2 regions of the Citrobacter freundii ATCC 8090 genome follow, and region 2 is predicted to be linked to the other one. Evidence: predicted binding sites of a transcription regulator. Region 2 holds the regulator's gene; the other holds the start of a gene.
The links. The regulator PhoB, encoded in region 2, activates phosphate uptake and scavenging genes when phosphate is short. The targets are predictions, from matches to a motif close to CTGTCATAAAACTGNCNNAT.
Positions count from the first base shown of each region.

Region 1 (14,550 bases), 450 kb from region 2:
CTGAAGGCCGTACGGCGTATGGCATTAATACCGGCTTTGGCCTGCTGGCCCAGACCCGTATCGCCACGGAAGATTTGCAGAATTTGCAGCGTTCGCTGGTGCTTTCCCATGCGGCAGGTGTCGGCGAGGCGCTGGACGACGCGATGGTGCGTCTGATTATGGTGCTGAAAATCAACAGCCTGGCGCGCGGTTTTTCCGGTATTCGCCTGAGCGTGATTGAAGCGCTGATTGCGCTGGTGAATGCCGAGGTGTATCCGCTGATCCCGGCGAAAGGCTCCGTGGGGGCATCGGGTGACCTGGCGCCGCTGGCGCATATGTCTTTGACGCTGTTGGGAGAAGGGAAGGCGCGCTGGCAGGGTGAATGGCTCCCGGCGACCGAAGCGCTGAAAAAGGCCGGGCTGGAGCCGATAACGCTGGAGGCAAAAGAAGGGCTGGCGTTGCTCAACGGTACCCAGGCTTCGACGGCCTTTGCGCTGCGTGGGCTAATTGAAGCTCAGGAACTGTTTGCGTCTGCAACGGTGTGCGGGGCGCTGACCACCGAAGCCGTGCTGGGTTCCCGTCGTCCGTTTGATGCCCGTATTCACGCCGCGCGAGGGCAGCGTGGGCAGATTGATGCCGCAACGCTGTATCGTCACGTATTGACCGACACCAGCGCGCTTTCGCAGTCGCATCATAACTGTGAGAAAGTGCAGGATCCGTATTCTCTGCGCTGTCAGCCACAGGTGATGGGGGCATGTCTGACGCAAATGCGCCAGGTGATGGATGTTCTGCTGGTGGAAGCCAATGCGGTTTCCGACAACCCGCTGGTATTTGCCGAAGAGGGGGATGTCATTTCTGGCGGCAACTTCCATGCTGAACCGGTGGCGATGGCGGCAGATAATCTGGCGCTGGCGATTGCGGAAATCGGCTCGTTATCGGAGCGACGCATTGCGTTAATGATGGATAAACACATGTCGCAACTGCCGCCGTTTTTGGTGAAAAACGGTGGGGTGAACTCCGGCTTTATGATTGCTCAAGTCACGGCTGCCGCGCTGGCGAGTGAGAACAAAGCGCTGGCGCATCCGCATAGCGTAGACAGTTTACCGACGTCCGCCAACCAGGAAGATCACGTATCTATGGCTCCGGCGGCGGGGCGCAGACTGTGGGAGATGGCAGCAAATACGCGCGGCGTGATTGCCGTAGAGTGGCTGGCGGCGTGTCAGGGGATTGACCTGCGTGAAGGGTTAACCTCAAGCCCGCTGCTGGAGCAGGCGCGCCAGGCTTTACGCGAGCAGGTTGCCCATTACACGCAGGATCGCTTTTTCGCCCCGGATATCGAGTGCGCGACTGAACTGTTAGCGCAAGGAACGTTGCTGAAATTGCTGCCTGAATTTCTGTAGAAAATTGCCTGATGACGACGCTGACGCGTCTTATCAGGCTTACGGTCTGCTTTGTAGGCCGGATGAGGCTAAGCCGACATCCGGCACAACAGAACTTAGCTAAATATTGCGGTAATAGAAGCGCTGGCGAGCGAGTGGAAATGGACGTTAAATCCAACCATCGCGCCGCTGGCGTCCTCATTGACATCAATACGCTCCACATTCAGTGCGTGAACTGTAAAGATATAGCGGTGGTTTTCCCCCTTCGGCGGCGCAGCGCCACCATAACCGGCTTTACCAAAATCCGTGCGTGTTTGCAGCACGCCTTCCGGCAACGCAACCAGCCCCGAGCCGTAACCTTGTGGTAAAACCCGGGTATCTGCAGGCAGGTTAACCACCACCCAGTGCCACCAGCCGGAGCCGGTTGGCGCATCAGGATCGTAACAGGTCACGACAAAGCTTTTAGTCCCGGCGGGCACATCATCCCATGCCAGGTGCGGGGAAATATTATCCCCGTCATATCCCATGCCGTTAAAGACGTGGCGATGAGGAAGCTTTTCGCCATCGCGCAGATCGTTACTGATTAGTTTCATGCTGACCCCTCTCGTTAGCCAAAAAGTGTAGCCAGAAACCGTAGAGCTTACCGCTGATTAATCGCTAAAAAATGTTGCATTGCGCACAGCCTCGTTGACGGCCTGCGTCAGGCTGCGCAGTTGTTCGGGCTTGATGATGTACGGCGGCATCAGATAAATGAGCTTACCAAACGGTCTTACCCACACGCCCTGTTCGACAAAGAACTTCTGTAACGCGGCCATATTCACCGGATGCGTGGTTTCTATCACGCCGATGGCACCAAGCACGCGCACGTCGGCAACCCAACGGGAATCTGCCGCTGGGGCGAGTTCTTCACGCAACTGCGCTTCAATGGCCGCGACCTGCGAGCGCCATTCGCCGGTTTCGAGCAGCGACAGGCTGGCAGAGGCGACGGCGCAGGCCAGTGGATTACCCATGAAAGTCGGGCCGTGCATAAAACATCCGGCTTCACCGTTGCTGATGGTTTCCGCAACCAGGCGCGTGGTCAGGGTGGCGGAAAGGGTCATCGTTCCGCCGGTTAACGCTTTGCCAAGGCACAAAATGTCCGGAGTGATATCGGCATGCTCACACGCAAACAGCTTGCCCGTGCGACCAAATCCGGTGGCGATTTCATCGGCAATCAACAAAATGCCTTCCCGGTCACACATCTTACGGATGCGCTTTAACCACTCAGGATGATACATGCGCATGCCGCCAGCGCCCTGCACAATCGGCTCAAGGATCACCGCCGCAATTTCGTGGCGATGTGCGGCCATCAGACGGGCAAAAGGCACCATATCCAGTTCGTCCCATTCGCCGCCCATCCGGCTTTGCGGAGCGGGCGCAAACAGGTTATCAGGCAGATAACCCTTCCACAGACTGTGCATCGAGTTGTCAGGATCGCAGACCGACATCGCGCCGAAAGTATCGCCGTGATAACCGTTACGAAATGTCAGGAAACGCTGACGGGATTCACCTTTGGCCTGCCAGTATTGCAGCGCCATTTTCATCGCGACTTCCACGGCGACCGAACCAGAATCAGCGAGAAAAACGCACTCCAGCGCCTCGGGCGTCATCGCCACCAACTGGCGACACAGCGCAATAGCCGGGGCATGGGTAATGCCGCCAAACATCACGTGCGACATGGCATCAATCTGCGTTTTCATCGCGGCATTCAGCTGCGGGTGATTGTAACCGTGGATCGCCGCCCACCAGGATGACATGCCGTCAACCAGCTTCTCACCGCTGGCTAATATCAGTTCACAACCTTCGGCACTGGCCACCGGATAAACCGGTAGCGGGGAGGTCATGGAGGTGTAAGGGTGCCAGATATGGCGTTGGTCAAACGCAAGATCGTCCGTTGTCATAATCGACTTGTAAACCAAATTAAAAAGATTTAGGTTTACGAGTCTACACCAAACTAACAACGAAACGTATACCAATATGGCTCATTCTTCTCGCTGGACAATGTCGCAAGTCACCGAATTATTTGAAAAACCGCTGCTGGATCTGTTGTTTGAAGCGCAGCAGGTTCATCGTCAGCATTTCGATCCGCGGCAGGTACAAGTTAGTACGCTGCTGTCGATAAAGACCGGTGCTTGCCCGGAAGACTGCAAATACTGCCCGCAAAGTTCCCGCTATAAAACCGGACTGGAAACGGAACGTTTGATGGAAGTTGAACAGGTTCTGGACTCTGCACGTAAGGCGAAACAAGCCGGTTCAACGCGGTTTTGCATGGGCGCGGCGTGGAAGAACCCTCACGAACGCGATATGCCGTACCTGGAACAAATGGTTCAGGGTGTGAAAGAACTGGGGCTGGAAGCCTGTATGACGCTGGGCACGCTGGACGAATCTCAGGCCCAGCGCCTGGCCAATGCGGGTCTGGACTACTACAACCACAACCTCGACACCTCGCCGGAATTTTACGGCAATATCATTACCACCCGTTCGTATCAGGAGCGCCTGGATACGCTGGATAAAGTGCGTGAGGCGGGCATTAAAGTTTGCTCCGGCGGGATTGTGGGGTTGGGTGAAACGGTGACCGACCGCGCGGGTCTGCTGCTGCAATTAGCGAATCTGCCGACGCCGCCGGAAAGCGTGCCGATCAACATGCTGGTGAAAGTGAAGGGCACGCCGCTTGCCGATAACGACGACGTAGATGCTTTTGATTTTATTCGTACTATCGCCGTCGCGCGCATCATGATGCCGACCTCATACGTACGTCTTTCTGCCGGGCGCGAGCAGATGAACGAACAAACCCAGGCAATGTGCTTTATGGCCGGGGCCAACTCGATTTTCTACGGCTGCAAACTGCTGACCACGCCGAACCCGAACGAAGATAAAGATTTATTGTTGTTCCGTAAGCTGGGTCTTAACCCGCAGCAAACGGCGGTACTGGCGGGTGATAACGAACAGCAACAACGTCTGGAGCAGGCGCTGCGTACCCCGGATACCGACGATTACTACAACGCGGCAACCGTATGACCTGGCAGCAAAAAATCGACGATGCGCTAACGGCGCGTCGTCGTGCTGATGCGTGGCGTCGGCGCTATGCAGTGACACAGGGTGCTGGTCGCTTGTTACAGGCTGGCGGTCGTCAGTATCTGAATTTCTCCAGCAACGACTATCTCGGCTTAAGCCACCATCCGCAAATTATCTGCGCGTGGCAGCAGGGCGCTGAGCGTTTTGGCGTCGGCAGTGGCGGCTCGGGCCATGTCAGCGGTTATTCCGTTGCGCATCAGGCGCTGGAAGAAGAGCTGGCGCAGTGGCTCGGCTATTCCCGGGCGCTGTTGTTCATCTCCGGTTTTGCCGCTAATCAGGCAGTGATAGCCGCATTGATGGAAAAAGACGATCGCATTGTCGCCGACAGGCTTAGCCATGCCTCGCTGTTGGAGGCTGCCAGCCTTAGCCCTGCTGTTTTACGTCGCTTTACCCATAACGATCCGCAACACCTGGAGCGTCTGCTGACTTCCCCCTGTCCGGGGCAGCAGCTGGTGGTCACTGAAGGTGTATTCAGCATGGATGGCGATAGTGCGCCGCTGGCAGAAATCCACGCGGTGGCGAAACGGCAGGGCGCGTGGCTGCTGGTGGATGATGCGCATGGGATTGGCGTAAGCGGTGAGGAAGGGCGTGGTTCGTGCTCTCGACAGCAGGTGAAACCTGAGCTGCTCGTAGTGACGTTTGGCAAAGGGTTTGGCGTCAGCGGTGCGGCGATCCTGTGTTCTGATAGCGTGGCCGACTATCTGTTGCAGTTTGCCCGCCATCTGATCTACAGCACCAGTATGCCTCCGGCGCAGGCGCAGGCCTTACGCGCCGCGCTGGCGGTGATCCGCAGCCGTGAAGGCGATGAACGCAGGGAAAAGTTAGCGATGCTGATCCAGCGTTTTCGCGCTGGGGTGAATACTACGGATTTGACGCTGGCGCATTCAGACAGCGCTATTCAACCGCTGATCGTTGGCGACAATCATAAAGCCCTGCAACTGGCACAGACATTACGGCAACAGGGATGCTGGGTGACGGCGATTCGCCCACCAACGGTGCCCACCGGTACGGCCAGATTACGGCTGACGCTGACCCAAGCGCATGAGGTGCAGGATATCGATCGTCTACTGGAGGTGTTGCATGGCACAGGTCAATAAACAGGCGATTGCCGCCGCGTTTGGCCGCGCTGCCACCCACTATGAGCAACACGCAGAGCTACAACGTCAGAGTGCCGATGCGTTACTGGCACAACTCGATGGCCGGGCGTTCTCAAGGGTTTTGGACGCGGGCTGTGGGCCTGGGCGTATGAGTCGCTACTGGCGGGAGCAGGGGAGCGAGGTCTGCGCGCTGGATCTGTCGGCGCAAATGCTGGCTGAAGCGCAGCGTCACGATGTTGCCCATCACTATCTGCTGGCGGATATCGAAGCCATTCCGCAGGCCGCTGCCACTTTCGACCTGGCCTGGAGCAATCTGGCCGTGCAGTGGTGCAGCGACCTACGCGGTGCGTTAAGCGAGCTATACCGGGTGGTGCGTCCTGGCGGAACGGTGGCGTTTAGTACCTTGGCGCAAGGTTCGATGCCGGAACTTCGTCAGGCGTGGCGAACAGTTGATGACCGGGAGCATGCCAACCGTTTTTTGCCCGTGGAGCAACTGGAAAACGCGCTGTGCGGCTGGGACGTTGAATACCAGTCTCATGCCGTCACGCTGTGGTTTGACGATGCGCTGAGCGCCATGCGCTCGTTGAAGGGTATTGGCGCGACGCATTTGCATGATGGACGCGAGCAGCGTGTGCTGACCCGCTCGCAACTGCGTCAGCTACAGCTCGCCTGGCCCTGTCAGCAGGGGAAATATCCGCTGACCTATCATCTTTTTTTGGGAGTGATTCAACGTGACTAACACGTATTTTGTCACCGGGACGGACACTGAAGTAGGTAAAACTATCGCCAGCTGTGCGTTGCTTCAGGCGGCGAGACAGTTGGGGTTGCGAACCGTCGGCTATAAGCCGGTGGCGTCAGGCAGTGAAATGACGGATGAAGGTCTGCGAAACAGTGATGCGCTGGCGCTACAGCGCAACAGCGTTGTAGCCGTGGATTATGCAGCCATCAATCCGTATACCTTCGCGGAACCTACCTCACCGCATATCATCAGTGCTGACGAAGGGCGCCCCATTCAGGCCTCCGTGATGTCTGCGGGTTTACGACTGCTTGAAGAACAGGCTGACTGGGTATTGGTGGAAGGTGCAGGCGGATGGTTTACGCCGCTTTCGCCAACGCTGAGTTTTTCTGACTGGGTAAAAGAGGAACAACTGCCGGTGATTCTGGTGGTTGGCGTTAAGCTCGGTTGTATCAATCATGCCATTTTGACCGCCCTGGCGGTGCAGCAGGCCGGGCTGACGCTCGCCGGATGGGTTGCCAATGATGTGACGCCACCCGGCAAGCGTCATGCTGAATATATGGCGACGCTAAAGCGTGCGCTTGCGGCTCCGCTGCTGGGGGAAATTCCCTGGCTGGCAGAAGAGCCGGAGCAAGCATCGACAGGTCGTTATATCGATCTTAGCGTTTTGTCTCTGGCATCCACCAGTCGTTGATTAGCGGGTCGCTGAATTGTGTTATTTGCCCTTGAGCCACGTTGCGGCCACGATGTAACAAGCAATAGCAGTCGGCGACCCGACGAATGAACGGCAGGCTCTGCTCCGCGAGCATAATGGTGATGCCAAGCTCCTGGCTTAGCCTTACAATCAGATTCCCCAGTTTGTGGATATACGCCTGGCCTGTTCCTCGTGTGGGCTCATCGAGGATCAGCAGACGCGGGCGAGTGACCAACGCACTGGCGAGTGCAAGCTGGTGCTGATTTTCCTCCGACAATGCCACTCCTTTGGCCTGACGCAGTACAAACAGCTGTGGAAACAGGCGGTAAATATCGCTGCTGTTCATTGCTTCGCTTTCCTCAACCGCCTGGCGCGCAATGTGCAGATTTTCCTCTACCGTCAGTTGCGAAAAAATTCGCCGCTCCTGTGATACACAGTTAATACCTAGTGCAATGCGCTTTGCCGCCGGAATCTGAAGCAGATCGCAAGGTGGTGCGCCAGCCTGATGCCAGAACATGGTTCCGCTCTCAATCGGTAAATTGCCGATGATGCAATTGGCAAGCGTAGTCTTTCCCATCCCTGGAAGACCCAGTACGGCGGTACATTTACCGGGCAACAGGTCGAGATCGACATCCCAAAGCGAGTGTTGATTACCGTAATAGTGATTCACTGCACGAAGACTCAACATAGATTTCTCCCTCATGATGATATCCGCCTCGCGGAATGGTGGTCGGGAGAAAACTGCAAATCTCTTGCCAGAAGCGGAATTGGGGAAAAATACAGCAGGATGGCGTGCAACGCTGGCGATAAATTCTTACTGACCGCATTCCTGACGTTCTTTTGTGCACATTGGCAGTGCCTGGTGGTGTCGTGATGGTGCAGGCAGGAAAATGATGAAAATGCGAGCAAGATCTCGGCCATCCGAGGTCGCTTCGTTAGCTGATAAATATCAAAAAATAGCGATAATTTTTTTTTATCCCACCAGAAAAGACCATCAGGACGTTTTTGCCAGGCTACAGTCCATACGGGCTGGAGGCAGTTATCCACTATTCCTGTGGATAACCTTGTGTATTAGGGTTAGAAAACACAATGTAAGCGAGAGAAGACGCGGCCTGCGACTAAATTGATGCGAAAGACGGCTCGAGATAATAATCATTAAATTACAGGATGTTAGATAAATGCAATGGCTGTCGCAGAAGTGTCATGCGTTGCCACAAAACTTTCATCGAGTAGCTTGACAAATGTTAAAAAAGTCATTGGTTTGGGGATAACACATTTTTGCTGGTGTTTTATCTTGCCTGCGGACAAATTTTAGCCTGTAGTCACGGCCATTTTGCTGGGGTAACAGAAATATTCTGGCGCGTTACTGTTTTTTCATCCAGTATATTTTACTGGCAAAATATACTGCTGCGAGTAAAATTACACACCTGCCCGCCCATTGCTTCAGGTAGCTGCTCATGAGTAAACCGTTCAAACTAAATTCCGCTTTTAAACCCTCTGGCGATCAGCCTGAGGCGATTCGTCGCCTGGAAGAAGGTCTGGAGGATGGTCTGGCGCATCAGACGCTACTGGGGGTGACAGGGTCGGGGAAAACATTCACCATCGCTAACGTGATTGCGGACTTGCAGCGTCCTACCATGGTGCTGGCCCCCAATAAGACACTTGCTGCTCAGCTGTACGGTGAGATGAAAGAGTTCTTCCCGGATAATGCGGTGGAGTATTTTGTCTCTTACTACGACTATTATCAGCCGGAAGCCTACGTACCCAGTTCTGACACCTTCATCGAGAAAGATGCTTCGGTCAACGAACATATTGAGCAGATGCGCCTGTCGGCAACCAAAGCGCTGCTGGAACGTCGCGATGTCGTTGTCGTGGCGTCGGTTTCCGCGATTTATGGTCTGGGTGACCCGGATTTGTACCTGAAAATGATGCTGCACCTGACGGTGGGGATGATTATCGACCAGCGTGCGATCCTGCGTCGTCTGGCGGAGCTGCAATATACCCGCAACGATCAGGCATTCCAGCGCGGGACCTTCCGCGTGCGCGGTGAAGTGATCGACATTTTCCCGGCAGAATCCGACGACATCGCGCTGCGCGTGGAACTGTTTGATGAAGAGGTCGAACGTTTATCGCTGTTTGACCCGCTGACCGGACAGGTCGAATCCACAATTTCGCGCTACACCATCTATCCTAAAACGCACTACGTGACGCCGCGAGAACGTATCGTGCAGGCGATGGAAGAAATCAAAGTTGAGCTGGCAGAGCGGCGTAAAGTCCTGTTGGCAAATAACAAACTGCTGGAAGAACAGCGCTTAAGTCAGCGTACCCAGTTCGATTTGGAAATGATGAATGAGCTGGGTTACTGCTCGGGGATTGAAAACTACTCCCGCTATCTGTCCGGGCGCGGCCCCGGCGAGCCGCCGCCGACGCTGTTTGATTACCTGCCTGCCGATGGCCTGCTGGTGGTGGATGAATCCCACGTGACTATCCCGCAAATTGGCGGCATGTATCGCGGCGATCGGGCGCGTAAAGAAACCCTGGTTGAATACGGATTCCGTCTGCCGTCGGCGCTGGATAACCGTCCGCTCAAATTTGAAGAGTTCGAGGCGCTGGCTCCGCAAACTATCTACGTTTCGGCGACGCCGGGCAACTATGAGCTGGAGAAATCCGGTGATGAAGTGGTCGATCAGGTGGTACGACCGACCGGCCTGCTGGATCCGGTCATTGAGGTGCGTCCGGTGGCGACGCAGGTTGACGATCTGCTGTCGGAGATCCGCACCCGTGCGGCGATTAACGAACGTGTGCTGGTCACCACGCTGACCAAACGGATGGCAGAAGACCTCACAGAATACCTCGAAGAACATGGCGAGCGGGTGCGTTATCTGCACTCTGACATCGATACTGTGGAACGCATGGAAATCATTCGTGACCTGCGTCTGGGCGAGTTTGACGTGCTGGTGGGTATCAACCTTTTACGTGAAGGTCTGGACATGCCTGAGGTCTCCCTGGTGGCGATTCTGGACGCAGACAAAGAAGGATTCCTGCGTTCTGAACGTTCGCTTATCCAGACCATCGGTCGTGCGGCGCGAAACATCAACGGTAAGGCTATTCTCTACGGCGATAAAATTACCGCCTCAATGGCTAAAGCGATTGGTGAAACCGAACGTCGTCGTGAGAAACAGCAACTCTACAACGAAGAGCACGGTATTACGCCGCAGGGCCTGAATAAGAAAGTAGTCGATATTCTGGCGCTGGGTCAGAATATTGCGAAGACCAAGGCGAAAGGCAAAGGGAAGTCACGCGCAGGCGCGAAGTCTGAAGTTGTGGAACTGGATATGACGCCAAAAGCGCTGCAGCAGAAGATTCACGAGCTGGAAGGGCAGATGATGCAGCATGCGCAGAATCTTGAATTTGAAGAGGCAGCGACGATCCGCGACCAGTTGCATCAACTGCGCGAGTTGTTTATCGCAGCATCGTAAGAGTGTGCCGGATGCGGGGTAAACCCCTTATCCGGCCTACGGCAAAGATCGCGTCCGTAGGTCGGATGTCGGAGCGGAGCGTTTGGTAGGCCTGATAAGCGCCGCGCATCAGGTAAATCCGTTTAGCCTAGCGCCTGCACCGCTTTCTCCAGCGCACTATGCAATAGCTGGCGGTCATGGCGGTAGGGAATATCGCTGGCTTCCAGCACTTCCTGAATGACAACGCGGTCGGTAACGACGGAAGCATCCACTTTCGGACCCACTACTACCGCATCAATCACTTTCTTCCCGACGTACTGTTCAATAATGGCCAGCTTATCGCTAAGCGTCAGGCTGGCTGCTGGCAGGCTTAATTCGCGCCCCAGATTGCCTATATAGACCATCGGGGCCGGTGTGCGACGTAACGCCTGCGCCAGCTCGTCTAGCAACAGGATCGGCATCAGGCTGGTGTAAAAACTGCCTGGTCCTATCAGAATCAAATCCGCTTCGGCGATAGCCTCTACTGCTTCCCGCGTGGTGGGGACTTTTGGCGATAGCATTAGCTCCTGAGGCGGGATAGTAAGCTGATCGATATTCACTTCGCCATAGACTTCATGCCCCTGATCGTCGATAGCCATCAAATCCACCGGCAGCTCCGACATCGGAATTAAATGCGCATCTACCTTCAACAGGCTTCGAATTAAATTGATGGCTTCCAGAGGCCGCACGCTGAGGTGATCGAGCGCTTTTAACATCAGATTTCCGAGGTTATGCCCGGAAAGTTCGCCATTCCCGCCAAAACGGTACTCAAACATCGCGGATGCGACGCTGGGCTGGGTAATTAACTGGTTCAGACAGTTACGCATGTCTCCCCAGGCTATCCCGCCTTCAGAGCGACGAATACGACCTGTCGAGCCGCCGTTATCCGTGGTGGTGACGATACCCGTCAGGCGTGAGCCTAGAGGGGAAAGTGAGGAGAGAACGCGTCCTAATCCATGCCCTCCGCCGAGAGCGACAACGCGGTCCAGATCTGCCAGCGTGCGAGTGCGCATATATTTTCCTGATATCAATTGATCGGCGTTACAGTAACGTAAATAGCGTGTTTTCAGCAATTATCCAGTCGGCATCTGCCGTAATTTTTTTCTGCGGTCTACTCCTTTCTGGCGAGATCCACCTGATGGCAAGATGATGTATATCAATGCAAAACTGTGATTTTTGCTTATTCTGTAGCGAAATTGCACGATCATGTCGTTATGTATGTATTTATATAGCGAAAGTGTACATGGCAAAAGCGTCATTTACACGCTAGTATCGGCATAACCACTAAGTACTCTTAATAATTTGAGTTGCCGGAAGCCAACGCATCTGCAACACGAAGTATGACGAGTATAAACACTCTAGCCTCTGCACCTGGGTCAAATGATACGGTGCTTTGGCCGTGACAAGACTTGAAAAAGTTTGTCACCAGGGCGCAGGAAGAAATGACTACGTCTCCCGTATTTGGAAAGGTGTACATGGGCTCTCAACTTACCGATGCTTTCGCACGTAAGTTTTACTACTTACGTTTGTCGATTACCGATGTGTGTAACTTTCGTTGCACCTACTGCCTGCCGGATGGCTATAAGCCCGGTGGGGTCACCAATAACGGCTTTCTGACCGTTGATGAAATTCGCCGTGTCACGCACGCGTTCGCCAGTCTGGGAACGGAAAAAGTGCGTCTGACAGGGGGCGAACCTTCACTGCGTCGCGACTTTACGGACATTATCGCCGCCGTGCGCGAAAACGACGCCATCCGTCAGATTGCGGTAACCACCAATGGTTATCGTCTGGCGCGCGATGCTGCTGCCTGGCGCGATGCCGGACTGACCGCGCTCAACGTCAGCGTCGACAGCCTGGATGCCCGTCAGTTTCATGCCATTACCGGGCAGGACAAGTTTCAACAGGTGATGGCAGGCATTGACGCCGCCTTTGATGCGGGTTTTGAAAAAGTGAAAGTCAACACCGTGCTGATGCGCGACGTAAACCATCATCAACTGGACACCTTCCTTGCGTGGATCCAACCTCGGCCAATCCAACTGCGTTTTATTGAACTGATGGAAACGGGCGAGGGCAGCTCTCTCTTCCGTAAACACCATATCTCCGGACAGGTACTTCGCGATGAGCTATTGCGTCGCGGCTGGATCCACCAGATCCGACAGCGCAGCGACGGCCCAGCTCAGGTTTTCTGTCATCCTGATTATGTTGGTGAAATTGGTCTGATCATGCCTTATGAGAAAGACTTCTGCGCCACCTGTAATCGTCTGCGCGTTTCCTCTGTTGGCAAGCTTCATCTGTGTTTATTTGGTGAAGGCGGCGTAAGCCTGCGTGATTTGCTGGAAGATGACGCTCAGCAGCCGGCGCTGGAAGAACGTATTTCAGCCGCGCTGCTGGAGAAAAAGCAGACCCATTTCCTGCATCAGAACAATACCGGTATTACGCAAAACTTATCTTACATTGGCGGCTGATCGCTAAAAGGAGTTTTTCATGAGTCAGGTAAGCGCTGAATTTATCCCGACACGCATTGCTATTCTTACTGTTTCCAACCGTCGCGGCGAAGAAGATGACACCTCCGGCCATTATCTGCGTGACTCGGCGCAAGAAGCGGGTCATCAGATTGTCGATAAGGCGATTGTCAAAGAAAACCGTTACGCCATCCGCGCCCAGGTTTCTGCCTGGATTGCCAGTGATGATGTACAGGTAGTGCTCATTACCGGCGGTACCGGGTTAACCGAAGGGGACCAGGCGCCGGAAGCGCTGCAACCGCTGTTTGACAGAGAAGTTGAAGGGTTTGGCGAAGTCTTCCGTATGCTGTCGTTTGAAGAGATTGGCACCGCGACGCTGCAATCCCGCGCGATTGCCGGAGTGGCCAATAAAACGCTGATTTTCGCCATGCCGGGTTCGACCAAAGCGTGTCGTACCGCCTGGGAAAATATCATTGCGCCGCAGCTTGATGCCCGTACGCGTCCGTGTAATTTCCACCCACATTTGAAGAAATAAGTATGTCGCAACTGACTCATATTAACGCCGCTGGCGAAGCGCATATGGTGGATGTCTCCGCCAAAGCGGAAACTGTACGCGAGGCGCGTGCTGAAGCATTCGTGACTATGCGTAGCGAAACGCTGGCGATGATTATCGATGGCAGCCACCATAAAGGTGATGTATTCGCCACGGCGCGTATTGCGGGTATTCAGGCCGCCAAACGTACCTGGGATCTTATCCCGCTGTGCCATCCGCTGATGCTGAGTAAGGTGGAAGTCAATCTTCACGCTGAACCGGAGCACAACCGCGTACGGATTGAAACGCTGTGTCGCCTGACCGGTAAAACCGGCGTTGAAATGGAAGCGTTAACGGCGGCCTCCGTGGCGGCGTTGACCATCTACGATATGTGCAAAGCGGTGCAAAAGGATATGGTGATTGGTCCGGTGCGTCTGCTGGCAAAAAGCGGCGGCAAGTCCGGAGATTTTAAGGTAGATGCGCATGATTAAGGTTCTCTTCTTTGCTCAGGTACGCGAACTGGTAAACACCGATGCGTTAGAGGTTGCCGCCGAGTTTGCAACGGTAGAAGCGCTGCGCAAGCATCTTGCGGCAAAAAGCGATCGCTGGGCGTTGGCGCTGGAAGACGGCAAGCTGCTGGCGGCGGTAAACCAGACGCTGGTCGATTTTGACCATCCCCTTAACTCAGGTGACGAAGTTGCTTTCTTCCCACCGGTAACCGGAGGCTAAGATGGCGGAAACGCGAATTGTTGTTGGCCCTGCGCCGTTTCGCGTCGGGGATGAGTATCCCTGGCTGGCAGAGCGTGATGAAGACGGCGCGGTAGTCACTTTCACCGGTAAAGTGCGCAATCACAATCTCGGTGACAGCGTTAAGGCGTTAACGCTGGAACACTATCCGGGAATGACCGAAAAAGCGCTGGCGGAGATTGTCGACGAAGCGCGTTTGCGCTGGCCGCTGGGTCGGGTGACGGTTATTCATCGCATTGGCGAACTGTGGCCGGGTGACGAAATCGTGTTTGTTGGCGTGACCAGTGCGCATCGCAGCAGCGCGTTTGATGCC
Region 1 is NZ_CP049015.1:1,631,437-1,645,986, forward strand. Features, by position in the region: gene hutH (histidine ammonia-lyase) at 1-1,379, shown strand, start outside; gene G4551_RS07800 (kinase inhibitor) at 1,475-1,951, opposite strand; gene bioA (adenosylmethionine--8-amino-7-oxononanoate transaminase) at 2,009-3,298, opposite strand; gene bioB (biotin synthase BioB) at 3,375-4,415, shown strand; gene bioF (8-amino-7-oxononanoate synthase) at 4,412-5,569, shown strand; gene bioC (malonyl-ACP O-methyltransferase BioC) at 5,553-6,308, shown strand; gene bioD (dethiobiotin synthase) at 6,301-6,999, shown strand; gene G4551_RS07830 (ABC transporter ATP-binding protein) at 6,965-7,687, opposite strand; gene uvrB (excinuclease ABC subunit UvrB) at 8,457-10,478, shown strand; gene yvcK (uridine diphosphate-N-acetylglucosamine-binding protein YvcK) at 10,601-11,509, opposite strand; molybdenum cofactor riboswitch at 11,839-11,984, shown strand; gene moaA (GTP 3',8-cyclase MoaA) at 11,972-12,961, shown strand; gene moaB (molybdenum cofactor biosynthesis protein B) at 12,981-13,493, shown strand; gene moaC (cyclic pyranopterin monophosphate synthase MoaC) at 13,496-13,981, shown strand; gene moaD (molybdopterin synthase sulfur carrier subunit) at 13,974-14,219, shown strand; gene moaE (molybdopterin synthase catalytic subunit MoaE) at 14,221-14,550, shown strand, end outside.
Region 1: uvrB (excinuclease ABC subunit UvrB) is a predicted target of PhoB. The motif match lies at 8,208-8,227, and genes of this name have one in related genera.

Region 2 (14,550 bases):
TATCGGCGAGGATTTTACCGTCGGCGCAGCGGGCCAGCTCTACGCGCGGGACCTGCAGGTTGCCCTCAGGCTGGTTGCGTGCCCTGTTCTGGCTCCAGAATGCGCGGTAGGCTTCGCCCCGCACCTCAAACTCCACCTCGGCCAGACACTCCGCTGTGTCGCGGGTCATCAGGTCGTTTTGCGACTGTGACACAGTATTCAGGCGCGGCGTTTCGTGGTACAGCGCAAGGCAAATTGCGTCCAGCAGGGTGGTTTTCCCCGCGCCAGTGGGCCCGGTGATGGCGAACAGCCCGTTGCTGGCAAAAGGTTCTGCGGTGAAATCGACTTTCCATTCTCCCTTCAGGGAGTTGAGGTTTTTCAGGCGCAGGCTGAGAATTTTCATACTTCAGCCTCCCCGGCAAGCGTCTGTACGGTTGCGCTAAACAGCTGATTAAGCCGCTCGCGCTGCGGTTCTTCGAGTTCTTCCAGCGCCAGGCGGCGGTCAAAAACCTCCGCCACGCTCAGCTCGCTTAATGTTTCACGACGTTCATTGGCCATAATACGTTCGCGCTGTTCCCGACTGCGGCGCACCAATAACACCTCAACCGGTAAATCTTCGGTCAAGGCCTGGATTTTACGCTGCATATCATGCAGATAGTCATCGGTGGTAATTTCAATATCCAGCCACACCGGCGGCTCTTGCTGTACGTTGCGCCACTGCTCAAGCTGGGCGGTAATGGCGGCGAGATCGCCTTTCAGTACCGCAAGCGGCTGGGTGACCGGTACGGTGAGATTCTCGACGGCGTTGAGTTTCCCTGCTTCAAAGCTCACCAGATGCACGCATTTGTTTTTGCCGCACTCGTCAAAACTGAGAGCGATCGGCGAGCCGCAGTAGCGAATATGCTCCGTGCTGCCGATAACCTGCGCCCGGTGAATATGGCCCAGCGCGATGTAGTCCGCCGGAGGGAAGTTTTGTGCAGGGAAGGCGTCCAGCGTACCGATATAAATGTCTCGGACGGCGTCACTTTTACTGGCGCCGACGGTGGTCAAATGCCCGGTCGCGATGATGGGCAGATTCTGATCACCACGCAGCGTGCAGGCATCCTGATACTGCTGCTGGTAATAGTCGGTGATGGCTGACAGCAAATGTTGCTGTTTTTCTTGCCCGGTTAGCCCGGCCTGGCTGGTAATGATGTCGCGTGGACGTAAAAAAGGAACCGGGCACAGAATTGCCCCCGGCGTGCCGTCACGTTGCGGCAGAATCTGCGGCGCATGGCCGGCGCTGGCAACGACCGTGGTGTTGAGAAACGCCAGTATATCGCGGGATTCATTGAGTGTGGCGACGGAGTCGTGGTTGCCTGCCAGCACCACCAGATGACACCCGGTTTGCTGTAAATTAACGACAAAACGGTTATACAGCTCACGAGCGTAGCTTGGCGGTGAGCCGGTATCGAAAATATCACCCGCCACAATAATGGCATCCACCTGGTGGGATTGTGCCGTTTCCAGCAGCCAGTCGAGAAAGGCCTGATGTTCAGCGGCGCGGCTCTTGCTGTAGAAATTTTGGCCCAGATGCCAGTCAGACGTGTGAAGGATGCGCATAAGAGTTCCATGACGATAAAACAGTGGTGGGGATTATAACCTTTCAAGGACGGTAATATCTTGTCTCCGGGCTGTCATAATTCGCCGGGCTGCGTTAAACCTGGGCTATCTTTTCATAAATCTGTCATAAAACTGACGCATAATGGCACCGTATTGATGGCAAACGATTTAATTATAAACAGGGCAAATCATGGCGAGACGTATTCTGGTCGTAGAAGATGAAGCTCCAATTCGTGAAATGGTCTGCTTCGTGCTCGAGCAAAACGGTTTTCAACCCGTAGAAGCCGAAGACTATGACAGTGCTGTGAACCAACTCAATGAACCCTGGCCGGATCTCGTCCTGCTTGACTGGATGCTTCCCGGCGGCTCGGGTCTGCAGTTTATTAAACATCTCAAGCGCGAAGCCATGACGCGGGATATCCCCGTGATGATGCTGACGGCGAGAGGTGAAGAGGAAGACCGCGTCCGGGGTCTGGAAACCGGTGCGGATGATTATATTACCAAGCCGTTTTCTCCCAAGGAGCTGGTGGCGCGTATTAAAGCGGTTCTGCGTCGTATTTCACCGATGGCGGTGGAAGAGGTTATTGAGATGCAGGGGCTAAGCCTTGATCCGACCTCGCATCGCGTGATGACCGGCGAGGATCCGCTGGATATGGGGCCGACCGAATTCAAACTGTTGCACTTCTTTATGACCCACCCTGAGCGCGTCTACAGCCGTGAACAACTCCTCAATCATGTCTGGGGAACCAATGTCTACGTGGAAGACCGGACAGTGGATGTGCATATCCGCCGCTTACGTAAAGCGCTGGAGCACAGCGGACACGATCGAATGGTGCAGACAGTTCGCGGGACGGGATATCGTTTTTCGACCCGCTTCTGACTGACAAGAATCAGGGCCTGATGGATTAGGCCGTTTATGGAGTAAGACGTTTGCTAGAACGATTGTCATGGAAAAGGTTGGTACTGGAGCTGATCCTGTGCTGCATACCGGCATTTATCCTTAGCGCTTTTTTCGGTTACCTGCCCTGGTTTTTACTGGTGTCGGTAACGGGCCTGCTTATCTGGCATTTCTGGAATCTATTACGTTTGTCCTGGTGGCTATGGGTTGACAGAAGCATGACGCCGCCGCCGGGGCGAGGCAGTTGGGAGCCGTTGTTATATGGGCTGCATCAAATGCAGCTGCGCAACAAAAAGCGCCGTCGAGAACTGGGTAACCTGATCAAACGTTTTCGCAGCGGGGCGGAATCACTACCCGACGCGGTGGTATTGACCACCGAAGAAGGCGGTATCTTCTGGTGTAACGGACTGGCTCAGCAGGTTCTGGGACTGCGCTGGCCGGACGATAGCGGGCAAAATATTCTTAACCTGCTGCGATACCCGGAATTCACTCAATATCTGAAAACGCGCGACTTTAGCCGGCCTATCAATCTGGTGCTCAATACCGGACGGCATCTGGAAATTCGCGTGATGCCCTACACGGATAAGCAACTGCTGATGGTGGCGCGCGACGTTACCCAGATGCACCAACTGGAAGGTTCACGGCGAAACTTTTTCGCCAACGCCAGCCATGAGCTGCGCACACCGCTGACGGTGCTGCAAGGTTATCTGGAAATGATGCAGGAGCATCCGCTGGAAGGGACAACGCGCGAAAAAGCGCTGCATACCATGCGCGAACAAACGTACCGTATGGAAGGCCTGGTGAAGCAGCTGCTGACGCTGTCAAAAATTGAAGCTGCTCCGACGTTGCAACTGAATGAGAAAGTCGATGTGCCCATGATGCTGCGCGTGATCGAGCACGAAGCGCAAACCCTGAGCCAGCATAAACATACGTTTACCTTTGATGTCGATAACAGCCTGAACGTGCGGGGCAACGAGGAGCAGTTGCGTAGCGCTATCTCGAATCTCGTGTACAACGCGGTGAACCACACACCAGCGGGAACGCACATTACCGTTGGCTGGCGGCATGTGGCGTCGGGGGCGGAGTTTTGCGTGGAAGACAACGGTCCAGGCATTGCCGCCGAGCATATTCCACGCCTGACCGAGCGTTTTTATCGGGTAGATAAGGCGCGATCGCGGCAAACGGGCGGTAGCGGGTTGGGCCTTGCCATCGTGAAACATGCGCTGCATCATCACGACAGCCGTTTGAATATCGAAAGCGAACCAGGCAAAGGGACGCGATTTAGTTTCGTGATCCCGGAACGTTTGATTGCCAAAAGTAACGGTTAAAGCACATTCGTAAGATTATCTTTCCAAAAGCCAGCACAAGCTGGCTTTTTCTATGCGGTCAATATATGACTCCTGAATTTTACGACGTTTGATTGTTTTTTGTTCGAACTATTACCCATACCTTTTTCCATGAAATGGTGTTTTGTGCTAACCCCATTTTTCATATCGCTATATTGTTCTGGTTTTTGGATCCCACCTTGCTTTAAAACGTTATAAGCGTTTAAATTGCGCTCCAGATGCTGTCATACCGACTGCATTTACGCGGTAAATCGAAAAACTATTCTTCGCCGCGCCAGGTCGGGAGTGTTTCCCGCTGGAATTGAGCAAAAATGCCGCTGTATTGTCCCCCAGGGAAAGGCAAAAATTTATTATTTTCAACACCACATCCACAGGCAGTAAGACTTTATGACCCATCAGTTAAAATCGCGCGATATTATCGCTTTGGGATTTATGACATTTGCACTGTTCGTTGGTGCAGGTAACATCATCTTCCCCCCAATGGTTGGTTTGCAGGCAGGTGAACACGTCTGGACTGCGGCTTTTGGCTTTTTGATTACCGCCGTTGGCCTGCCGGTACTTACCGTTGTCGCGCTGGCGAAAGTCGGTGGTGGTGTGGACCGACTGAGCACACCTATCGGTAAAGTTGCTGGTCTGCTACTGGCGACTGTTTGCTATCTGGCCGTTGGGCCGTTATTTGCTACCCCGCGTACCGCGACGGTCTCTTTCGAAGTCGGGATTGCACCGCTGACCGGAGACTCTGCGCTGCCGCTGTTTATCTATAGCGTTATCTATTTCGCGATTGTGATTCTGGTTTCGCTGTATCCGGGCAAACTGCTGGATACGGTGGGTAATTTCCTGGCGCCGCTGAAAATCCTGGCGCTGGTGGTTCTGTCTGTCGCCGCAATCGTCTGGCCAGCAGGCCCGATCAGTAATGCGATGGAAGCCTACCAAACTGCGGCATTTTCTAATGGCTTCGTGAACGGGTATCTGACCATGGATACGCTGGGCGCGATGGTGTTTGGTATTGTTATCGTTAACGCCGCTCGCTCACGTGGTGTTACTGAAGCGCGTCTGCTGACCCGTTACACCGTTTGGGCGGGTTTAATGGCGGGTGTGGGCTTAACGCTGCTGTATCTCGCGCTGTTCCGTCTGGGTTCAGATAGCGCGATTCTGGTCGATCAGTCTGCTAACGGCGCGGCGATTCTGCATGCGTATGTTCAGCACACCTTTGGCGGTGCAGGAAGCTTCCTGCTGGCGGCGCTGATTTTCATCGCCTGTCTGGTCACCGCGGTTGGCTTGACCTGTGCGTGTGCAGAGTTCTTTGCCCAGTACGTTCCACTGTCTTATCGTACGCTGGTATTTATCCTCGGCGGCTTCTCGATGGTGGTTTCTAACCTGGGTCTGAGCCATCTGATTCAGATCTCTATTCCGGTGCTGACGGCTATCTATCCGCCATGTATCGCACTGGTTGTATTAAGCTTTACCCGCTCATGGTGGCATAATTCTTCCCGCGTCATTGCACCTGCGATGTTTATCAGCCTGATTTTTGGTATCCTTGATGGCATTAAAGCTTCTGCAATTGGCGACGTGTTACCGGCCTGGACCCAGCGTTTACCGCTGGCGGAGCAGGGGCTGGCGTGGTTGATGCCAACAGTCGTGATGGTGGTCCTGGCAGTTATCTGGGATCGCGCCGCGGGTCGACAAGTGACCTCCAGCGCACACTAATATCACTGACAATAAGTTTTAACCACGGGGCTATTAACATGGCCCCGTGGTTTTTTTATTGTGTTAACAGGTTAGGAATCGATGGAAAGTAATAACAAGCTAAAGCGTGGGCTGAGCACCCGGCACATCCGCTTTATGGCATTAGGTTCAGCAATTGGTACCGGGTTGTTCTATGGCTCGGCCGATGCCATCAAAATGGCGGGGCCAAGCGTGTTGCTGGCCTATATTATCGGCGGCGTAGCGGCGTATATTATTATGCGCGCGCTGGGCGAAATGTCTGTTCATAACCCTGCAGCCAGCTCCTTCTCGCGCTATGCGCAGGAAAACCTCGGACCGCTGGCAGGCTATATCACCGGCTGGACCTATTGTTTTGAAATCCTGATTGTCGCCATTGCCGATGTGACTGCCTTTGGTATTTACATGGGCGTCTGGTTCCCGGCCGTACCGCACTGGATTTGGGTACTCAGCGTAGTGCTGATTATCTGCGCCATCAACCTGATGAGCGTGAAGGTGTTTGGCGAGCTGGAGTTCTGGTTCTCGTTCTTCAAAGTCGCCACCATTATCATCATGATTGTCGCCGGTTTCGGTATCATCATTTGGGGGATTGGCAACGGCGGGCAACCGACCGGTATCCATAACTTATGGAGCAATGGTGGCTTCTTCAGCAACGGCTGGCTCGGCATGGTGATGTCGCTGCAAATGGTGATGTTCGCTTACGGCGGGATTGAGATTATCGGGATTACCGCAGGCGAAGCCAAAGACCCGGAAAAATCTATTCCGCGCGCTATCAATTCCGTACCAATGCGTATCCTGGTGTTTTATGTGGGGACGTTGTTCGTCATTATGTCTATCTACCCGTGGAACCAGGTGGGTACCGACGGTAGCCCGTTCGTTATGACGTTCCAGCATATGGGCATTACCTTTGCTGCCGGGATCCTCAACTTTGTGGTTCTGACTGCGTCGCTGTCGGCAATTAACTCTGACGTCTTCGGTGTGGGACGTATGCTACACGGCATGGCGGAGCAGGGCAGTGCCCCAAAAATGTTTGCCAAGACGTCGCGTCGTGGCGTGCCGTGGGTTACGGTGATGGTGATGACCATCGCGCTGCTGTTTGCGGTTTATCTTAACTACATCATGCCGGAAAACGTCTTCCTGGTGATCGCCTCTTTGGCAACGTTCGCCACGGTTTGGGTGTGGATTATGATCCTGCTGTCGCAGATTGCTTTCCGTCGTCGTCTGCCGCCAGAAGAGGTCAAAGCGCTGAAATTTAAAGTACCGGGTGGGGTAACGACGACCGTTGTTGGCCTGATTTTCCTGGTCTTTATCATCGCGCTTATCGGCTATCATCCGGATACCCGCATTTCGCTGTACGTCGGCTTTGCGTGGATTGTCCTGCTGCTGGTCGGCTGGGGATTCAAGCGCCGTCGCGAGCGCCAACTTGCTGAAGCACAGTAATATTTTTGCCGGGTAGCTTTGCGTTACCCGGCAATTTTCTCCTCCCCCGAACTCCTCCCCCAATAAACGTTAAGATGATGAGTGATCCTGCACTTCGCTATGGCAAGGTGACGTCATTATCATCAAAGGGGATACGTGATGTTGAACGCCTGGCACCTTCCGGTTGCCCCATTTGTTAAGCAAAACAAAGATCAACTGACGATTACATTATGGCTGGCGGGGGAAAATCCCCCCCAGCGGGTGACGCTACGCGCAGAAAACGATAACGAAGAGATTTCGCTAGCTATGCACAAGCAGCGCAGCCAGCCGCAGCCGGGTGTGACCGCGTGGCGAGCGGCGATCGATCTCTCCAGCGGGCAGCCTCGTCGACGCTATAGCTTTAAATTACTTTGGCTCGATCGTCAGTTGTGGTTCACCCCACAGGGATTCAGCCGTTTTCCGCCTGCGCGTCTGGAGCAGTTTGCCGTCGATGTGCCGGATAACGGTCCGCAGTGGGTCGCTGACCAGGTCTTTTACCAAATTTTCCCGGACCGTTTTGCCCGCAGCCAGTCGCGTGAAGCGGGCCAGGATAACGTCTATTATCACCACGCGGCCGGGCACGACATCGTGCGGCGCGAATGGGACGAACCGCTTACGGCTCAGGCCGGTGGCTCCACGTTCTATGGTGGTGATTTGGACGGCATCAGCGAAAAGCTACCGTACCTGAAAACGTTAGGGGTCACGGCGCTGTACCTGAATCCTGTGTTTACCGCGCCGAGCGTGCATAAATACGATACCGAAGATTACCGTCATGTTGATCCGCAATTTGGCGGCGACACGGCGCTGCTGCGCCTGCGGCACAACACCCAACAGCAGGGCATGCGCTTGATTCTGGACGGTGTTTTTAACCATAGCGGCGATTCGCACGCCTGGTTTGACCGGCATAGTAGGGGAACGGATGGGGCGTGCCATAACCCAGAATCCCCCTGGCGCGACTGGTATCATTTCTCAGCCGACGGCGTTGCGCTTGACTGGCTGGGGTATTCCAGCCTGCCCAAGCTGGACTTTTCTTCGGAAAGCCTGGTAAATGAAATTTATCGCGGCGAAGACAGTATCGTCCGTCACTGGCTGAAAGCGCCGTGGAGTATGGACGGCTGGCGTCTTGATGTGGTGCACATGCTGGGAGAAGCAGGAGGCGCACGTAACAACCTACAACACGTGGCCGGCATTACGCAGGCGGCAAAAGAAACCCAGCCAGAGGCGTATGTGGTGGGTGAACATTTTGGCGATGCTCGCCAGTGGTTGCAGGCCGACGCGGAAGATGCCGCCATGAACTATCGCGGCTTTACTTTCCCTCTCTGGGGATTCCTCGCCAATACCGATATTTCATACGACCCACAATCCATTGACGCCCAGACCTGTATGGCGTGGATGGATAACTACCGTGCGGGGTTGTCGCATCAACAGCAATTGCGCATGTTTAACCAGCTCGACAGCCACGATACCGCTCGCTTTAAGTCTCTGCTCGGTAAAGACGTCGCACGTTTACCGCTGGCGGTGGTGTGGCTATTTACCTGGCCTGGCGTGCCCTGTATTTACTACGGCGACGAAGTGGGGCTGGATGGCAACAACGATCCGTTTTGCCGCAAACCTTTCCCATGGCAGCCTGAAAAACAGGACGCTAACCTGCTGGCGTTGTACCAGCGGCTGGCAAAATTACGCCACCAGAGCCAGGCGCTACGCCACGGTGGTTGTCAGGTGATTTACGCCGAGGATAACGTGGTGGTGTTTGTACGGGTGCTAAACCGCCAGCGCGTGTTAGTGGCGATTAACCGTGGCCAGGCTTGTGAAGTGGTCCTGCCAGCCTCGCCATTACTGAGCGTGAGTCATTGGCAGCACAAAGAGGGCAAAGGTGTGCTTGCCGACGATATCCTGACGTTGCCGGCGATTTCCGCCTCGGTATGGTCAGGTCATTGATATAAGTGCGCAATCGCCGGGCTTGCCAGCAGCGCGTCTCGCCACCAGCGCTGCGCCAGCCCATCACGGTTATTACGCCATGCCATATAGGCCACGTCTTTTTGGCGAAATGAGATAACCGTTTTTTCCACCAGCTCGCCCGTAGCAAGCCACGGGCTGGCAATATGGCGGGGGAGAAATCCGCAGCCCATGCCGGCTCGCAGTAGCATCACTTTACTGTGGAAGTCATCGACACGGATCTGCGCCTGCTCCTCCATCAGATTGGTTTGTAACGGATGACAGAAGCGGGCGCTGTCGCTGATAACAATCGCCCGATGCAGGCACAACTGCTCGTTGGTCAGGCCATCAGGTGCTGCGGCCAGCGGATGCTCAGGTGCCACGACAAATACATTGTCCAATGTGCCGAGCATTTTGTAGGACCAGGCCGCTGACGTTGGTGGTTCATTAATCGCCCCCAGAATAATATCTGCTCCATTATGAGTCAGCTCCTCCCAGGAACCCGCCAGCGTATGATGGGTAAAACTGAGGCGGGTTTGCTTATTCAGCGCGTGAAATTCATCGATAATGGGTAACAGCGAGGCGAAAGGAAAGGAGTCGTCCAGCGCAATCGCCAGCTCTTTTTCCCAGCCTGAACTCAGCTGTACCGCCTGTTTTTCGAGATCTTTTGCCGCACTTAGCAATAAACGTCCCTTTTCCAGCATCATCTGTCCGGTGTCGGTAAATTTAGCCCGGTGTCCGGAACGGTCAAGCAGCTCGATATTCAGATCGCTTTCCAGCTTTTGAATCATATAGCTGAGTGCCGCAGGCGTTTTAAACAGCGATTCGGCCGCCGCGGCAAATGAACCCTGTTTGTCGAGTGCGTCGAGAATAAGCAAAACATCCAGATTAATGCGCATAGGCAGAAAAGATCCTGAAAATTAAACCCTTCTGTTGTACCGAATGAAGAAAAACAATGCCAGTGAATAAATTAGATGAATCATGCGCATTTTTTTGATGTTGTTTAGGATATATCGCAACACAGAATTAATAGTTTCACAGGATGGTAAGTTTTCTTTAATAACTCGTTAGAAATTTCCCGCTATACTCAACAAGCTTTCTGATTCAGGATCCTGCTGCTGACGGCAGATACAGACCGTTGCCTTTTAACTTATTGATTAAGAAGGTGTGATATGTCTATTCGGGAACTGATTGACCCTCAAAACTCTACGCTTATTTTTATTGATCATCAGCCGCAAATGTCATTTGGTGTAGCGAATATCGATCGCCAGACTTTAAAAAATAATACCGTTGCATTAGCGAAAGCCGGGAAAATATTCAATGTTCCGGTGATTTATACTTCTGTAGAAACGAAAAGTTTTAGCGGATATATCTGGCCAGAATTGTTAGCGGTTCATCCTGATGTAAAACCCATTGAACGCACCTCGATGAACTCCTGGGAAGATGCGGCGTTTGTGAAGGCCGTGGAAGCGACTGGGCGTAAAAAACTGATTATCTCCGCGCTGTGGACCGAAGTCTGCCTGACTTTCCCGGCACTGATGGCGCTGGAAGCGGGTTATGAAGTATATGTGGTGACCGACACTTCCGGCGGCACGTCCGTGGATGCCCATGAGCGTTCTATCGACCGCATGGTACAGGCTGGTGCCGTACCCGTAACCTGGCAACAGGTTCTTCTTGAGTACCAGCGCGACTGGTCTCGCAAAGAAACCTACGACGCCGTCATGGATCTGGTACGCGAGCACAGCGGCGCCTACGGTATGGGCGTGGATTATGCCTATACCATGGTGCATGGCGCGCCAGAACGTAAAGCCTAAATACACGTCATCCTTCATGTTGCATCTTTGTTGGCTTCGCTTGCGTACCCCAGTCACTTACTTATGAAAGCTCCCGGGGATCCACAACCTTGCCGCCTCGATGCACCATGAATGATTTTGTGTATTGCTTTCCTGGCCTAAGCGGCCTGTTTCCTCTCAACAAGGAACCCTTCATGGCGCAGAACAAACATGTGACGTTGGTGATTACCCACACCCTGCTGCCTGAGCAGGCGCAGCGGTATGAGCAATGGCTGGGGAAAATTATGCCGGTGGCGGCCGAGTTTCCCGGTCATCTCGGAGCGAACGTGATTCGCCCTGCGGATGGCGACAACCTGTGGAATATCATTATTCGCTTCGACACGCTTGAGCATCTGTATAACTGGACCCAGTCCGATACGCGCCGCGTGCTGGTGGAAGAGATTGCCCCACTGCTGGCGGAAGGTGATAAAACCGAAATTCGTACCGAAGCGGCATTCTGGTTTACGCCACCAGCGCCCCATGTACGCCAGCCCAAACGCTGGAAACAGTTTCTGATAACCCTGCTGGTGATATTTCCTAGCACCAATCTGGTGCCGTGGTTGACCGGCATTGTGCTGCCTGCAATGAAGGGCTCGTTACTCCTGCATCTCATCAATGATGCCTGTGTGGTTGCGCTGGTGGTCTGGTTCTGGATGCCCATCGTAACCCGTCTGTTTGCCGGATGGCTGAAAAAAGCCTGACCGGTATCTCAGGAGATTGTTATGTCTCAAACTGCCACACTGATTCTGACTCACGGAAAAATTCATACTCTCGATAGGCAACGCCCGCAGGTCGAGGCGGTGGCGATTGCCAACGGAAAGATCCTGGCGACCGGTAGCCACGAGCGGGTAATGAGCTTTGCTGCCGAAGGGACGCAGGTTGTCGATCTGCAAGGACATACGGTGATCCCGGGTCTGAACGATTCTCACTTGCACCTTATTCGTGGTGGACTGAATTACAACCTGGAATTACGTTGGGAAGGCGTGCCGTCGCTGGCGGACGCCCTACGTATGCTCAAAGACCAGGCGGACAGAACGCCGTCGCCGCAATGGGTACGCGTGGTGGGCGGCTGGAGCGAATTCCAGTTTGCCGAACGTCGCATGCCAACCCTGGAAGAACTGAATGAAGCTGCTCCGGATACCCCGGTTTTTGTTCTGCATCTCTACGACCGGGCTTTACTGAACCGCGCTGCGCTGAAAGCCGTTGGCTACACCAAAGCGACGCCGGATCCGGCGGGCGGTGAGATTGTGCGTGATAGCAACGGCAACCCGACCGGGATGTTGATCGCTAAACCAAACGCCATGATCCTTTATTCGACGCTGGCAAAAGGACCAAAACTGCCGCTGGAAATGCAGGTTAACTCGACCCGCCAGTTTATGCGTGAACTGAACCGCCTGGGGCTGACCAGCGCCATCGATGCGGGCGGCGGCTTCCAGAACTATCCGGAAGATTACGAGATCATTGAGCAGTTACACGCCAACAAGCAGATGACGGTGCGTATTGCCTACAACCTGTTTACCCAGCGTCCAAAACAGGAACTGGAAGACTTTGAACGTTGGACCGATATGCTCAAACCGGGGCAGGGGACCGACTTCTACCGCGCCAATGGGGCCGGGGAAATGCTGGTTTTTTCGGCAGCGGATTTTGAAGATTTTCTCCAGCCGCGCCCGGACTTGCCGGAGGGTATGGAAGATGAGCTGGAGCGCGTGGTGCGACACCTGGTGGAGCACCGCTGGCCGTTCCGCCTGCACGCCACCTACGATGAATCTATCAGCCGCATGTTGGACGTGTTTGAGAAGGTGAATCGTGATATCCCGTTCAATGGCCTGCACTGGTTCTTCGATCATGCCGAAACCATTACTGAACGGAATATCGAGCGCGTTAAAGCGCTGGGCGGCGGGATTGCTGTTCAGCACCGAATGGCGTTCCAGGGCGAATATTTTGTCGATCGTTATGGCAAAGATGCGGTCAAACACACGCCGCCGGTGGCGAAAATGCTGGCGGCTGAAGTTCCGGTAGGGCTGGGGACTGACGCCACCCGTGTGGCTAGCTACAACCCGTGGACCGCGCTCTACTGGCTGGTTTCGGGCCGCACCGTTGGCGGTATGGCGATGTACGATGATAACAACCGCTTGCCGCGCGACGTGGCGCTGGAACTGTGGACCGCTGGCAGCGCCTGGTTCTCCAGCGAGCAGGGTAAGAAAGGGCGAATCGAGAAAGATCAACTGGCCGACCTGGTGGTGCTGTCTAAAGATTACTTCAACGTGGCGGAAGAAGAGATCAAAGGCATTGAGTCAGTGATGACCATTGTCGATGGCAAAGTCGTGTATGCGGCAGGGCATTTCACCCCGCTGGCACCGCCAGCCATCCCGGTTGTGCCGGACTGGTCGCCGGTGGTGAAGGTGCCGGGGCACTATCGCTCAGCGCCGCCTGCTGCGGCAAAAATTGGCGCAATGGTGCAGATGCATCAGTGCTGTGGTAGCTGTGGCGTACACGGTCATCAGCATGATATTGCGCGTCAATCAGGCATTCCGGTGTCAGATGACCGGGCTTTCTGGGGCGCGCTTGGCTGTTCCTGCTTCGCGTTTTAATTGTGGTTTGGATAAGCGTATTGTCGCTGGTGATACTTACAGAGAGTGACGCAATCACCTACCTGACCTACGAACAATAAAAAAGGCCCGCACTAGCGGGCCTTTTGTCGATTCATGCCAATTACAGGCTGGAAACGTTCTCGGTCAGGTATTTTGCTACGCCGTCCGGAGACGCGTTCATACCTTCTTTACCTTTTTCCCACTGTGCCGGGCATACGTCGCCGTGCTCTTCGTGGAACTGCAGCGCGTCAACCATGCGCAGCATTTCGTCGATGTTACGGCCCAGCGGCAGATCGTTAACCACCTGGTGGCGAACAACGCCGTTAGCGTCGATCAGGAAAGAACCGCGCAGAGCAACGCCAGCTTCCGGGTGCTCGATGCCGTAGGCTTTCTGGATTTCGCGTTTAATGTCAGCAACCATTGCGTATTTCACTGCACCGATGCCGCCTTTGTCGACAGGGGTGTTACGCCATGCGTTGTGGACAAATTCAGAGTCGAAGGAAACGCCAACAACTTCAACGCCGCGCTTCTGGAATTCTTCGTAACGTTTGTCGAATGCGATCAGTTCAGACGGGCAAACGAAGGTGAAGTCCATCGGCCAGAAGAACAGAACGGTAGTTTTACCGTTGGTATGCTGTTTGAAGTTGAAGTTTTCAACGATCTCACCGCTACCCAGTACCGCAGCTGCTGTGAAATCCGGAGCCTGACGAGTTACCAGTACCATATAATTCTCCTGCAATGTTAAGGGGTTTTTGGAACGCAACGCGGGCCAGTATAGAGAGTGTTCGTGAATAAGACAAAGAGGCGCTGGCAATCAATGAGACAGGTTTTGTCTATCAATCTTTTGCCGGATGACGGCTACGGCTTATCCGGCGGGGAATGCGGGTTGCAATCAAAGGGTTTTACGCCGCGCCTGGTCCATCATTTGCGGATAAAACTGCCAGAATCGTTCTTCTAACGCATCGTAATGCGTATTGAGGTCATACCATGAGTCGCGTAGGGCATCGAGCCGTGGACGGCGGCTGGCCATGCCGTTCAGGACGTTCTGGATAAAATCCATGTCCCGGTAGCGCTCAAGCCATTTCTCTGACCATATATAGTTATTCAGATTGATAAAGCGTGGCGGCGATTCCGGCAAAATAGTGGTTACCTGGGTACGGGCATAGCGCACAAAGTCCGTCAGCGGG
Region 2 is NZ_CP049015.1:1,178,036-1,192,585, forward strand. Features, by position in the region: gene sbcC (exonuclease subunit SbcC) at 1-382, opposite strand, end outside; gene sbcD (exonuclease subunit SbcD) at 379-1,581, opposite strand; gene phoB (phosphate response regulator transcription factor PhoB) at 1,772-2,461, shown strand; gene phoR (phosphate regulon sensor histidine kinase PhoR) at 2,512-3,807, shown strand; gene brnQ (branched-chain amino acid transporter carrier protein BrnQ) at 4,213-5,532, shown strand; gene proY (proline-specific permease ProY) at 5,614-6,987, shown strand; gene malZ (maltodextrin glucosidase) at 7,126-8,943, shown strand; gene G4551_RS05640 (LysR family transcriptional regulator) at 8,937-9,839, opposite strand; gene G4551_RS05645 (hydrolase) at 10,113-10,754, shown strand; gene G4551_RS05650 (antibiotic biosynthesis monooxygenase) at 10,928-11,473, shown strand; gene G4551_RS05655 (amidohydrolase) at 11,495-13,363, shown strand; gene G4551_RS05660 (peroxiredoxin) at 13,485-14,087, opposite strand; gene acpH (ACP phosphodiesterase) at 14,256-14,550, opposite strand, start outside.